DNA from 3 places in the Nocardia sp. A7 genome. Region 3 is predicted to be linked to each of the others. Evidence: riboswitches for the same ligand, from Rfam matches in the RefSeq annotation. Region 3 holds a riboswitch; each other region holds the start of a gene.
What was found. Region 3 has a riboswitch for S-adenosylmethionine ahead of ACLJPD_RS29555 (amino acid ABC transporter permease). Riboswitches for the same ligand answer to the same signal wherever they lie in the genome.
Positions count from the first base shown of each region.

Region 1 (3,268 bases), on a different contig from region 3:
CTCGGGGTTGACGATGACCTCGATCGTCGGCGAGTGATCCAGTTCGCGCAGCTCGAGGGGCGTGAACTTGGCCTGCGCGGGGCCGCGGCGGCCGAAGACGTGGACCTCGACGGCCTTGTTGGCCTTGAGTCCTTCGTAGACGTTCGGCGGGATCTCGGTCGCCAGCAGTTCGTCACCGGTCTTGGCCAGCACACGCGCGACGTCGAGGGCGACGTTGCCGACACCGAGGACCGCGACCTTCTCGGCCTCGAGGGGCCAGGAGCGCGGGACGTCGGGGTGGCCGTCGTACCAGGACACGAAGTCGGCGGCACCGTAGGAACCGTCGAGTTCGATACCGGGGATCGCGAGTGCGCGGTCGGCGTTGGCGCCGGTGGAGAAGATGACCGCGTCGTAGAACTGGCGCAGGTCGTCGAGGGTGATGTCGGTGCCGTAGTCGATGTTGCCGAGCAGGCGGACCTGTTCCTTGTCGAGGACCTTGTGCAGGGCGGTGATGATGCCCTTGATGCGCGGGTGGTCGGGGGCGACGCCGTAGCGGATCAGGCCGAAGGGCGCGGGCATGCGCTCGTAGAGGTCGATGCTCACGTCGGCATCGGACTTCATCAACGCGTCGGCGGCGTAGATACCGGCCGGTCCCGCACCCACGATCGCGATGCGAAGTGGGCGAGTCGCTGCAAGCTGTTCGGTCATTTCTACGCGCACCCTTTGGTCGAGAACTGATTTGACGGCGTCAACTTAGCTTAGGCTAAGTCGGACATCCGCTTAGTGGCAGCTGCCATCGACGTCGGCAGCCGACCGCGATCAAGGCGATTCTAGCTGCGGCGTTGCGGCCACCCGGCGCGCGGTGTAGCTGCCCGCGCGGGTCTGTCAGGATTACAGCATGAACGAGGAGCAAACAGGCTCGGATGACCAGCCCGTAGTGGTGGATCAGACCGACAAGCGTTCCATCGTCCCGTTCGTCGCGGCCGCGGTGATCGCGATCATCGTGCTCATCGGCATCGTGGCGGGCGGATTGCTCTCACCCGCTGAGAAAAATGTCACAGAGGCCGACCGTCTCGCAGCCGCCGTCACCAACTATATCGACGCCCGCTCGCGCAGCGACCTCCGTCCGCCTGCGGGCGTGGCCTGCCCAGGCTTCAACGAAGAGTCCTCAGGCCTCGGCGAACAGCTCGGTGGCCCGAAATCCACTGTCACGATCGACGGCAAGGGTTTCGTGAACGCGACTGTCAACGGCGACCGCGCCAAGATCGACGCGACCGTGGTGGTCAACGGCAACCCGTCGACGTTCAACTGGAAACTGACCCGCGTCGACAGCGCGTGGTTGGTGTGCACCTTCTGAATCGTTTGACACGATGACCGGTGCCGAGGCAATCTCAGATCGCAAGGTCATGAGTGCCAGCGTCAAGCCCCGGCTCGCTGGTCGGCAACCCTCCTCCGCGGTGGGGTGCTCCGGGTGACGACCTGGCCGTGTGTTCCGGAGTTCCGGCACGGCAAGAGCGGATTCACGCAGGAGGATCGACATGACTTACGCCGGCGATATCACCCCTGAGAAGGCGTGGGAGCTGCTCACCGAGCATCCCGGCGCCGTGTTGGTCGACGTGCGCACCGAAGGCGAGTGGGCACACATCGGCATTCCCGACACCAGCTCCATCGAACGCCCGGCCCATTTCATCGAATGGGTCGACGGCACCGGCACGCGTAACCCGGAGTTCGGTGTGCAGCTCGAGAAGGCACTCGCCGGTCGCCCCGACGACGCACCGGTGGTGTTCCTTTGTCGCTCCGGTCAGCGTTCCGCGCACGCGGCGAACCTGGCGACGGCGGCGGGCGTGGCACCGTCCTACAACGTGCTCGACGGATTCGAAGGTGGCCCCGACGCGTTCGGTCAGCGCGGTAGTACCGGTTGGCGCGCGGTCGGCCTGCCGTGGCGTCAGGCATAAGGAGAAAAGCATGATCACCGGTGGTTCGTTCGACAAGCCACTGCCCGAAGGCGTCGGTCCCGCCACGCTCGGCGTGCGTGGCGGCCTGCGCCGTTCCGGCTTCGACGAGACGTCCGAGGCGCTGTATCTGACCTCGGGTTTCGTCTACGAGAGCGCCGAGGCCGCCGAGGCCGCGTTCACCGGCGACGTCGAGCACTTCGTCTACTCCCGCTTCGGCAACCCGACCGTGGCGATGTTCGAGGAGCGCATCCGCCTGCTCGACGGTGCCGAGGCGGCCTTCGCGACCGCGTCCGGCATGTCCGCGGTGTTCACCGCCCTCGGCGCGCTGCTGCAGGCAGGCGATCGACTCGTGGCCGCCCGCAGCCTGTTCGGCTCCTGTTTCGTGGTCTGCAACGAGATCCTCCCGCGCTGGGGCATCGAAACCGTCTTCGTCGACGGTGACGACCTCGACCAGTGGGAGCAGGCCCTCTCCGTCCCCACGCAGGCAGTCTTCTTCGAGACCCCAGCCAACCCGATGCAGACCCTCGTCGACGTCCGTAAGGTCACCGAGCTCGCCCACGCCGCGGGCGCGAAGGTGGTGCTGGACAACGTCTTCGCCACCCCGTTGCTCCAGCGCGGCTTCGAACTCGGCGCCGACGTGGTCGTCTACTCCGGCACCAAGCACATCGACGGCCAGGGCCGCGTTCTCGGCGGCGCGATCCTCGGCGCCAAGGACTACATCGACGGCCCCGTCAAAACCCTGATGCGCCACACGGGTCCGGCCCTGAGCCCCTTCAACGCGTGGACCTTGCTCAAGGGCCTGGAAACCATGCCGTTGCGCGTGCGCCACTCCACCGAATCGGCGCTGAAAGTGGCCGAGTTCCTGGAGACCAGCACATCGGTCGACTGGGTGAAATACCCCTTCCTGCAATCACATCCGCAACACGCACTGGCCACCGAGCAGATGACCGGCGGCGGCACAGTCGTCACCTTCGCCCTCAACGGCGACGACGGCAAGAAGCGTGCCTTCGAGGTACTGAACCGCCTGCGCATCATCGACATCTCCAACAACCTCGGCGACGCCAAAACCATGATCACCCACCCCGCCACCACCACCCACCGAGCCATGGGCCCGGAAGGGCGCGCGTCAATCGGCTTGTCCGACGGGGTAGTTCGCATCTCGGTCGGCCTGGAAGACCTCGAAGATCTCCTCGGCGACCTCGACCACGCCCTGAGCTAGCCGCACCGTCACGAGGTCCTCGCGGCGTCCAGGATCGCGATCGCCTCGTCGATCGGATCGATGACGAAGAGTTCGGTTCCGGCGTCGGTGTCGAGGCGCAGGCGAGTGCGGATGC
Region 1 covers NZ_JAJPWE010000001.1:1,777,014-1,780,281, reverse strand. Annotated here, with positions in the region: gene ACLJPD_RS08060 (FAD-dependent oxidoreductase) at 1-687, opposite strand, end outside; gene ACLJPD_RS08055 (hypothetical protein) at 878-1,336, shown strand; SAM riboswitch class IV at 1,382-1,500, shown strand; gene ACLJPD_RS08050 (rhodanese-like domain-containing protein) at 1,518-1,934, shown strand; gene ACLJPD_RS08045 (O-succinylhomoserine sulfhydrylase) at 1,945-3,153, shown strand; gene ACLJPD_RS08040 (hypothetical protein) at 3,162-3,268, opposite strand, start outside.
Region 1: another riboswitch for S-adenosylmethionine. It lies ahead of ACLJPD_RS08050 (rhodanese-like domain-containing protein); the one in region 3 lies ahead of ACLJPD_RS29555 (amino acid ABC transporter permease).

Region 2 (3,268 bases), on a different contig from region 3:
TCGTCGCCAGGAACAGCAGGGTGCTGGCCCGTGGTGTGCCGTGTTCCGGGGCGATCGCCACCGGCCTGCTGCCCAGTGGATCCAGCTGCATCGACGTGAGAAGTCTGGTGGGATAGCCACTTTTGGACAGGTACTGCGGATGCAGGGTGACCGCGGCGACGGTCTCGTCCTCCGGGCAGGCCGTTTTCGGCAACGAGTCGGCACTCGCGGTCGCTGCGCTCAACATCGGCGCGAGCCGGGCCCGCGCCTGCTCGACCGTGTACGGCGGCTGCGGCGAACCACCGGACCTGCTGGGGGAGATGGGCGTGGTCAGTCGCTCACCGAAGCCGATCAGAAATCGCGGTCCCGCCACCCGAAATCCCCCCAGCTGCCACGTTATTCCCGTCGATGTGTGAAGCCACGGATGGTGTCACGCGAGACCCCCGTGAGCGCACTGATCTGTCTCTGAGACAAGCCTGACACGCCCGTCAGCGTCTGTGCGAGCCGTAACCGATCCGTTTTGGGAAGTTCAGCTACTAGTCGTGCGGAATGCTCGGCCATCAAGCCGGGTAGTAGCTGGTCCTCCAGCACACAGCGCCTGCGCAACCGCAGCATGGTTCGCTCTATGTCGTTGAACGACAGCCCTTTCGACGCGAGCGCGACCGCATCTACCGCACCGTCGGGCAGCGGCTGGCCCGCGAACCGGCGGATCGCCTCGCAGCGTTGCTCCGCCTCGGGCAATGCGAACTCCACGCTCACCTCGAAGCGCCGCCACACGGCCGGATCAAGCAGGTCGGCGTGGTTGGTCGCGCCGATGACAAGGCCGCCGCCGGTCGGCCAGTCGTCGATCTGCTGCAGCAGCACCGTCACCAGGCGCTTCAGTTCGCCCACGTCGCGATCGTCGTCGCGGCGTTTGGCGATGGCGTCGAGCTCGTCGAGCAGCAGGACGCACGGCCGCTGCTTGGCGTAATCGATGGCGTGGCGCAGGTTGGTGCCGGTCTTGCCGAGCAGGCTGCTCATGATGGTCGCCAGGTCGAGAACCACCAGTGGCAAAGACAATTGGTGGGCCAGCCAAGCCGCTGCCATCGTCTTGCCGACACCGGGCGGACCCACGAACAGCAGGCTGCTCGCCGGGGTGAGATCGGCGGCGGCCAGCCGGTCGACCTGCTTGCGTTCGTCGACGATCTGGGTGAGCACGGCGTAGGTTTCGGCAGCCAGAATCGGTACTTCGGCGGTGGCGCCGGGCGCGGTCACCCGCAGCAGCGGCAGTCTGCTGTCCCCGTCGACCGGAATCGGCGTATCCACCTCCGCGCGTAGGGGATTGGCGCGCGTGGGGTTCTGTCGCAGCAGCGCGATCAACGCGTCGGCCAGCTCGGGACTGGCATGGCGGTGTCGCCGCGCGGCCCGCCGCACGAACATCGCGACATCCTGCTCACGCCCGGCCAACGCCAACCTGGCCAGGTGGACGAATTCGTCGGGCAGATCGGCGCTCACGTCCGCCGAAGTGGAGCTCAAGGCGTGTGACATGGTCTTCTTCCGATCATATGCGTGGACGGTTTTCGCTTCACTCGATCGTACGGCGTCCATCACGGGCAAAGTTCACCCCTTGTGTACCGGTTTGACATCGGACCCCACCCGCAGCGCCACATTGATCTGCCGAGCCCTCAGCGCAGCAATTCCCTTCGTCGGATGCTAGTTCCGCCACGCCGGGTCATGGGCGATTCCCTTCGCTTCGGGCGTGCCTCGAAAACGAGGGTGGTTGACAGGTCCGGCGGTCGTCTGCCACTCTCGTTGCAGGTCACGAGTACCAGCGTTCAGCCCCGGCTTGCTGGTCGGCAACCCTCCTCCGCGGTGGGGTGCTCCGGGTGACGACCAGGCTGACGTCCGAATTGGGCGCGGCAAGCGCGGGCCACCTCTTTTGAGCGGGTCCCTGAGCCGACGGGATTTCGTCATGACTGCTGTAATCGACCCCACCTGTGCCATCGCCGCTGTTTCCGGTGCTGACCTGCGGGTTCCGCTCGTTCAGGGCGGTACAAGCACCTACGCCAACTTCGACTACGCGGCGAGTGCGCCCGCGTTGAAGCAGGTCACCGACCGGATTTCGCAGTTGTTGCCGTTCTACGCCAGCGTGCATCGGGGTGCGGGGTACGCCTCACGCATCTCGACCGAGTGCTACGAGGCCTCGCGTGGTTCGGTTGCCCGGTTCCTCGATGCTGACGACGACCAGGTCGTGGTGTTCACGCGCAACACCACCGATTCACTGAACCTGCTGGCCGGGTGCGTGCCGGGGGAGACCGTGGTCCTCGATATCGAGCATCACGCGAACTTTTTGCCGTGGACCAAGCACGGTCGTCGGGTTGTTCGGGCCGCGAATACCGTCGAGGAGACGATTCAGCGCGTTGTGGCCGAGCTGTGCAGCAAGCCTGCCGCGCTGCTTGCGGTGACGGGGGCGTCCAATGTCACCGGTGAAGTGCTGCCGCTGGAACGCCTCGCGACCATCGCCCACCTGTGTGGTGCGCGCATCCTGGTCGATGCCGCTCAGCTGGCCCCACATCGACGGATCTCCCTGCGCGAGAGCGGGATCGACTACCTCGCGTTCTCCGGGCACAAGCTGTACGCCCCGTTCGGTTCGGGCGTGCTCGTCGGGCGGCGGGACTGGCTGGACCAGGGTGAGCCGTACCTCGCCGGTGGTGGTGCCGTGCGCGAGGTCGGTGTGACAGCGGTCGAATGGGCCTGCGCGCCCCAGCGGCACGAGGCCGGTTCGCCGAATGTGTTGGGCGCGGCCGCTATCGCCGCCGCCTGCGATGCGCTCGCCGCCATCGACCCCACCGAACTCGTTGCCCACGAACGCTTCCTGGCCGATCGGCTCCGCGACGGCCTGTCCGCGATCCCCGGCGTCGACCTGGTCAACATCTGGTCCGACAGCCCCGACTGCGTCGGCATCGTCGCCTTCACCATCGCCGACTACGCCCCCGGCCAGGTCGCCGCCTACCTCTCCGCCGAACACGCCATCGGCCTGCGTGACGGCCGCTTCTGCGCCCACCCCCTCCTCACCAGCCTCGGCCTCGACGCGGCCCTGCGAGCCAGCATCGGCCTCGGTACCACCGCCGCCGACGTAGACCGCCTGATCGAAGCGGTCACTACCCTGATCACCAACGGCCCCACCTGGACCTACGCCGCCACCGACGGCCACTGGAACCCCACCCCCGAAACCCGCCCCCTCACCACCTCTTCCCCTGAAGGCGCAGCCCCCTGCCTGATCGGCTGAACGATGACGCCGGTCTCAGGT
Region 2 covers NZ_JAJPWE010000003.1:847,423-850,690, reverse strand. Annotated here, with positions in the region: gene ACLJPD_RS21840 (S8 family peptidase) at 1-352, opposite strand, end outside; gene ACLJPD_RS21835 (AAA family ATPase) at 376-1,494, opposite strand; SAM riboswitch class IV at 1,776-1,890, shown strand; gene ACLJPD_RS21830 (aminotransferase class V-fold PLP-dependent enzyme) at 1,931-3,247, shown strand; gene ACLJPD_RS21825 (flavin reductase family protein) at 3,263-3,268, opposite strand, start outside.
Region 2: another riboswitch for S-adenosylmethionine. It lies ahead of ACLJPD_RS21830 (aminotransferase class V-fold PLP-dependent enzyme); the one in region 3 lies ahead of ACLJPD_RS29555 (amino acid ABC transporter permease).

Region 3 (3,268 bases):
GGCGAGCACGACGTTGTCAAGGACCGTGAGATGCGGGAACAGATTGAACTGCTGGAACACGAAGCCGATCTGGCTGCGCTGGGCGCGCACCGCGTGGTCGGGTAGCGGGCGCAGGGTGTTGCCGCGCTGCCGGTAGCCGATCAGCGCACCGTCGACGTGCACGGTGCCCGCGTCCTGTGCCTCGAGGTGGTTGAGCACCCGCAGCAAGGTGGACTTGCCCGAGCCGGACGGGCCGATCAACGCGACGACCTCGCCGGTACGCACCGCCAGGTCGACGCCACGCAGCACTTCGGTGCCGTTGTAGGACTTGCGAATTCCCCTCGCCTGCACCGCTGGGGTCATCGGGTGGCTCCTCGGGGTGCGACGGCGATCTCGGAGACCTTGGCGCGGACCCGCTGCCACGGTGTCGGCGGCAACTCGCGCTGCGCGCCCTTGGCATAGTGACGTTCGACGTAGAACTGGACGATCGTCAGCGCGGTGGTGAGCACGATGTACCAGGCTGTGGCCACCATCAGCAGCGGCACCACCCGGCCGTTGCGGCCGAAGATCACCTGGACCTGGTAGAACAGCTCGGCGATCGCCATGACCGACACGATCGAGGTGCCCTTGAACAGGCTGATCACCTCATTGGCGGCGTTCGGCAGAATCGAGCGCATCGCCTGCGGCAACACGATCGTGCGGAACTGCCGCCAGCGCGGAATCCCGAGCGCCGCAGCCGCTTCCAGCTGACCACTGTCGACGGCGAGTAACCCCGCCCTGATCAGTTCGGCTGAATACGCGGCCTGATGAAGGGCCAGGCCGATCACCGCCGCGGTGAAACCGCTGATGACGCCGTTGACTTCGAAATCGAAGAACGCAGGCCCGAACGGAACACCAACGGACAGGCGGGGATACAGGTAGGCGATGTTGAACCAGAACAGCAGCTGCACGATCAGTGGGATCGAACGGAATGCCCAGATGTAGGTCCAGGCGATCACCCGCAGCACGGGATTGTTCGACACCCGCCCGATGGCCAGTAGCGTGCCGATCGCGAATCCGAGGACGGTGCCCCACAGGGTCAGCTCGATCGTCACTCGCAGCGCGGCCAGCACCGATTTCGCGGTGAAGTACTGGGCGAAAGTGCCCCAGTCCCAGCCGGGATTGGTGATCAGACCGTGCGTGAACTGGGCCACCAGCAGCAGCGCGATCGCCGCGACGACCCACCGCCACGGGTGCCGCGAGCCGGCGATCCGGGGAAGGTCGTCGGACAGTGGCGCAGTGGGCGGCGCGTCGCCCGGCGGGGCGGTCTCGGCGTCGGAGACGGCGGACGCGGTCATGGGAGTCCTTCGCGAAAACAGTGGAACGAGGCACAGTGACCTCCACCCGGCCAGCTACGGGCTCACGATCTGGCGGCGCTCAGGCCCGACAGGCCGTTGCGGTCACCCGGCACTGGTCGATATGTCGGCGGCGATATCCCACGGTCAACACGAAACTCCTCCATCGATCCCGGCAGAAGCACCCACACCCTCGAGCGGGCGGGTTGCTGCGACGTCGTAGAGCCAGGTCTCTCGGTCGCTCTGGATGGTTGTGCCCTGGCGGTTGGGCCCGAGCTGAATCAGCATGTGGCACAGGTGTGACCGCGCACAACGGTAGAAATCAGCGTGAGCGCAGAGCTTGGAACCGGCCGGAGGCACCGGCATAATTGCCCGGGTTCGGCGTGCTCGGTGGATTCGCTGCGAGTTGGCGACGCGCCGAACGGTCGGTAACCTCACCTGCCGGGATTCACCCACTGCGCGCGGTAGCGTCGGCTTTCTCTGCGTCGATGAGGAGTACGTCGTGATCGTGCCGCGCCGTTCCACCACACTGACCGCGCTGACGGCCTGCGCCGCCGCGCTGCTGCTGGCCGCGCCACTCGCCGCCGCCGAACCGGTCGCGCCGGTGGCGCCCGCCGTTACCAGGGACGCCCCGAACGCCACGCCCGCCGCAGGACCGGGCGATCTCCTCGGCGCCTACCAAACGGTCGTCGAGACGCTGAAAGCCATGGGCATCCAGCCGTTCCTCTACCCCACGGTCGCCGCGAACTGCACCGGTGACGGCGCGGGCCTTGTCCCCGCCGTCGCGGGCGCGGTGCCGGGCCCGTGGCCGGCGAACACCCTCCCGATCCCCGGTCTCGACCTCTCCGCCGTGAAGTCCGGCCAAACCCTGTTCACCTTCTTGCCCTACGGCCTGGCCCCCGACACCGCCGCCACGAAGACCTCCGGCATGCAGGTGGCCTGGCTCAATATCAGCACCGGCCGCGGTGGCATGGCCTCGATGGGCCCGATCGCCGACATCGTGCGCGCCATGGTGCCGCCCGAGGTCCCCGCCGAACTGCGCCCCCTCGCCGAAACCGCCATCCGCGACTTCCTCTTCGCCGCCATCCCCGTCGGCGGGGTGCGCGCGGTCCCCGTCGACACCGGCCGCGGGACCGTGTTGGCTGCGGTCTTCGGCACCACCGACAACGCGGGCCGCTCCTGCTTCTTCTTTCCCACCGTCGGCATCACCGAGGTCGACTGAGTCCTGGAGCGTCGGCCGACCGGGAACAGTCCTCAGGCGCGGCGGGCGACGGGGTCGTCGGGAGTGATCAGAGGCCGTTGTTTCCACCGGAGGCGGCCGGTCCGGTGGCGGTGGTGGGAGCGGGTCCACAGGGTCAGATAGTTGGCTACAGCCACGGGGTGGGCCAGGGCTGAGATGAGGTCGGAACTCGTTGGGCGGCGGCGGGTTTCGATGGTGCGGGCGGTGAGGCGGCTGGTGATGGCCGCCAGGTAGCCGAGGATGCCTGCGCGGCGGGTGCGGCCGCGACCGCAGAGGGCGGCCAGTGGGGGGATCCAATAGGCAAGGGCAGCAAGGATTCCGATGGCGGCACCGGTGTCGCGGCGGCCGCCGAAAGCCGACCAGAGCCAACGGGTGTATCCGTCGGTGAGTTCGGTGGTGCCGGTGTACATGCGGGTGCTCGCGGCCTGCCCTGCGGTGACCAGGGCGGTGCGGTGGCCTGCTCGACGCACCGCCCGCGCCAGGTCCAGATCTTCGGTGGCACTGGCGGCTACGGCCCCGTGGCCGCCTGCGGCACGGTAGGCCTCGACGTCGACGGCCAGGAACTGCCCGCACGCGACGGCGGTGGACGGGCGCAGGCTGTGGTTGGCGGGGCCGACGGGCAGGGTCGAGGCCCATGACCAGGCGAGCAGCGGCTGGACCAGGTATTCGGTGGTCGAACCCGCTTCCTGCATCGGCCAGACCGAAACCAAACCCG
Region 3 covers NZ_JAJPWE010000006.1:147,507-150,774, forward strand. Annotated here, with positions in the region: gene ACLJPD_RS29550 (amino acid ABC transporter ATP-binding protein) at 1-342, opposite strand, end outside; gene ACLJPD_RS29555 (amino acid ABC transporter permease) at 339-1,316, opposite strand; SAM riboswitch class I at 1,474-1,567, opposite strand; gene ACLJPD_RS29560 (hypothetical protein) at 1,816-2,535, shown strand; gene ACLJPD_RS29565 (glycosyltransferase family 2 protein) at 2,568-3,268, opposite strand, start outside.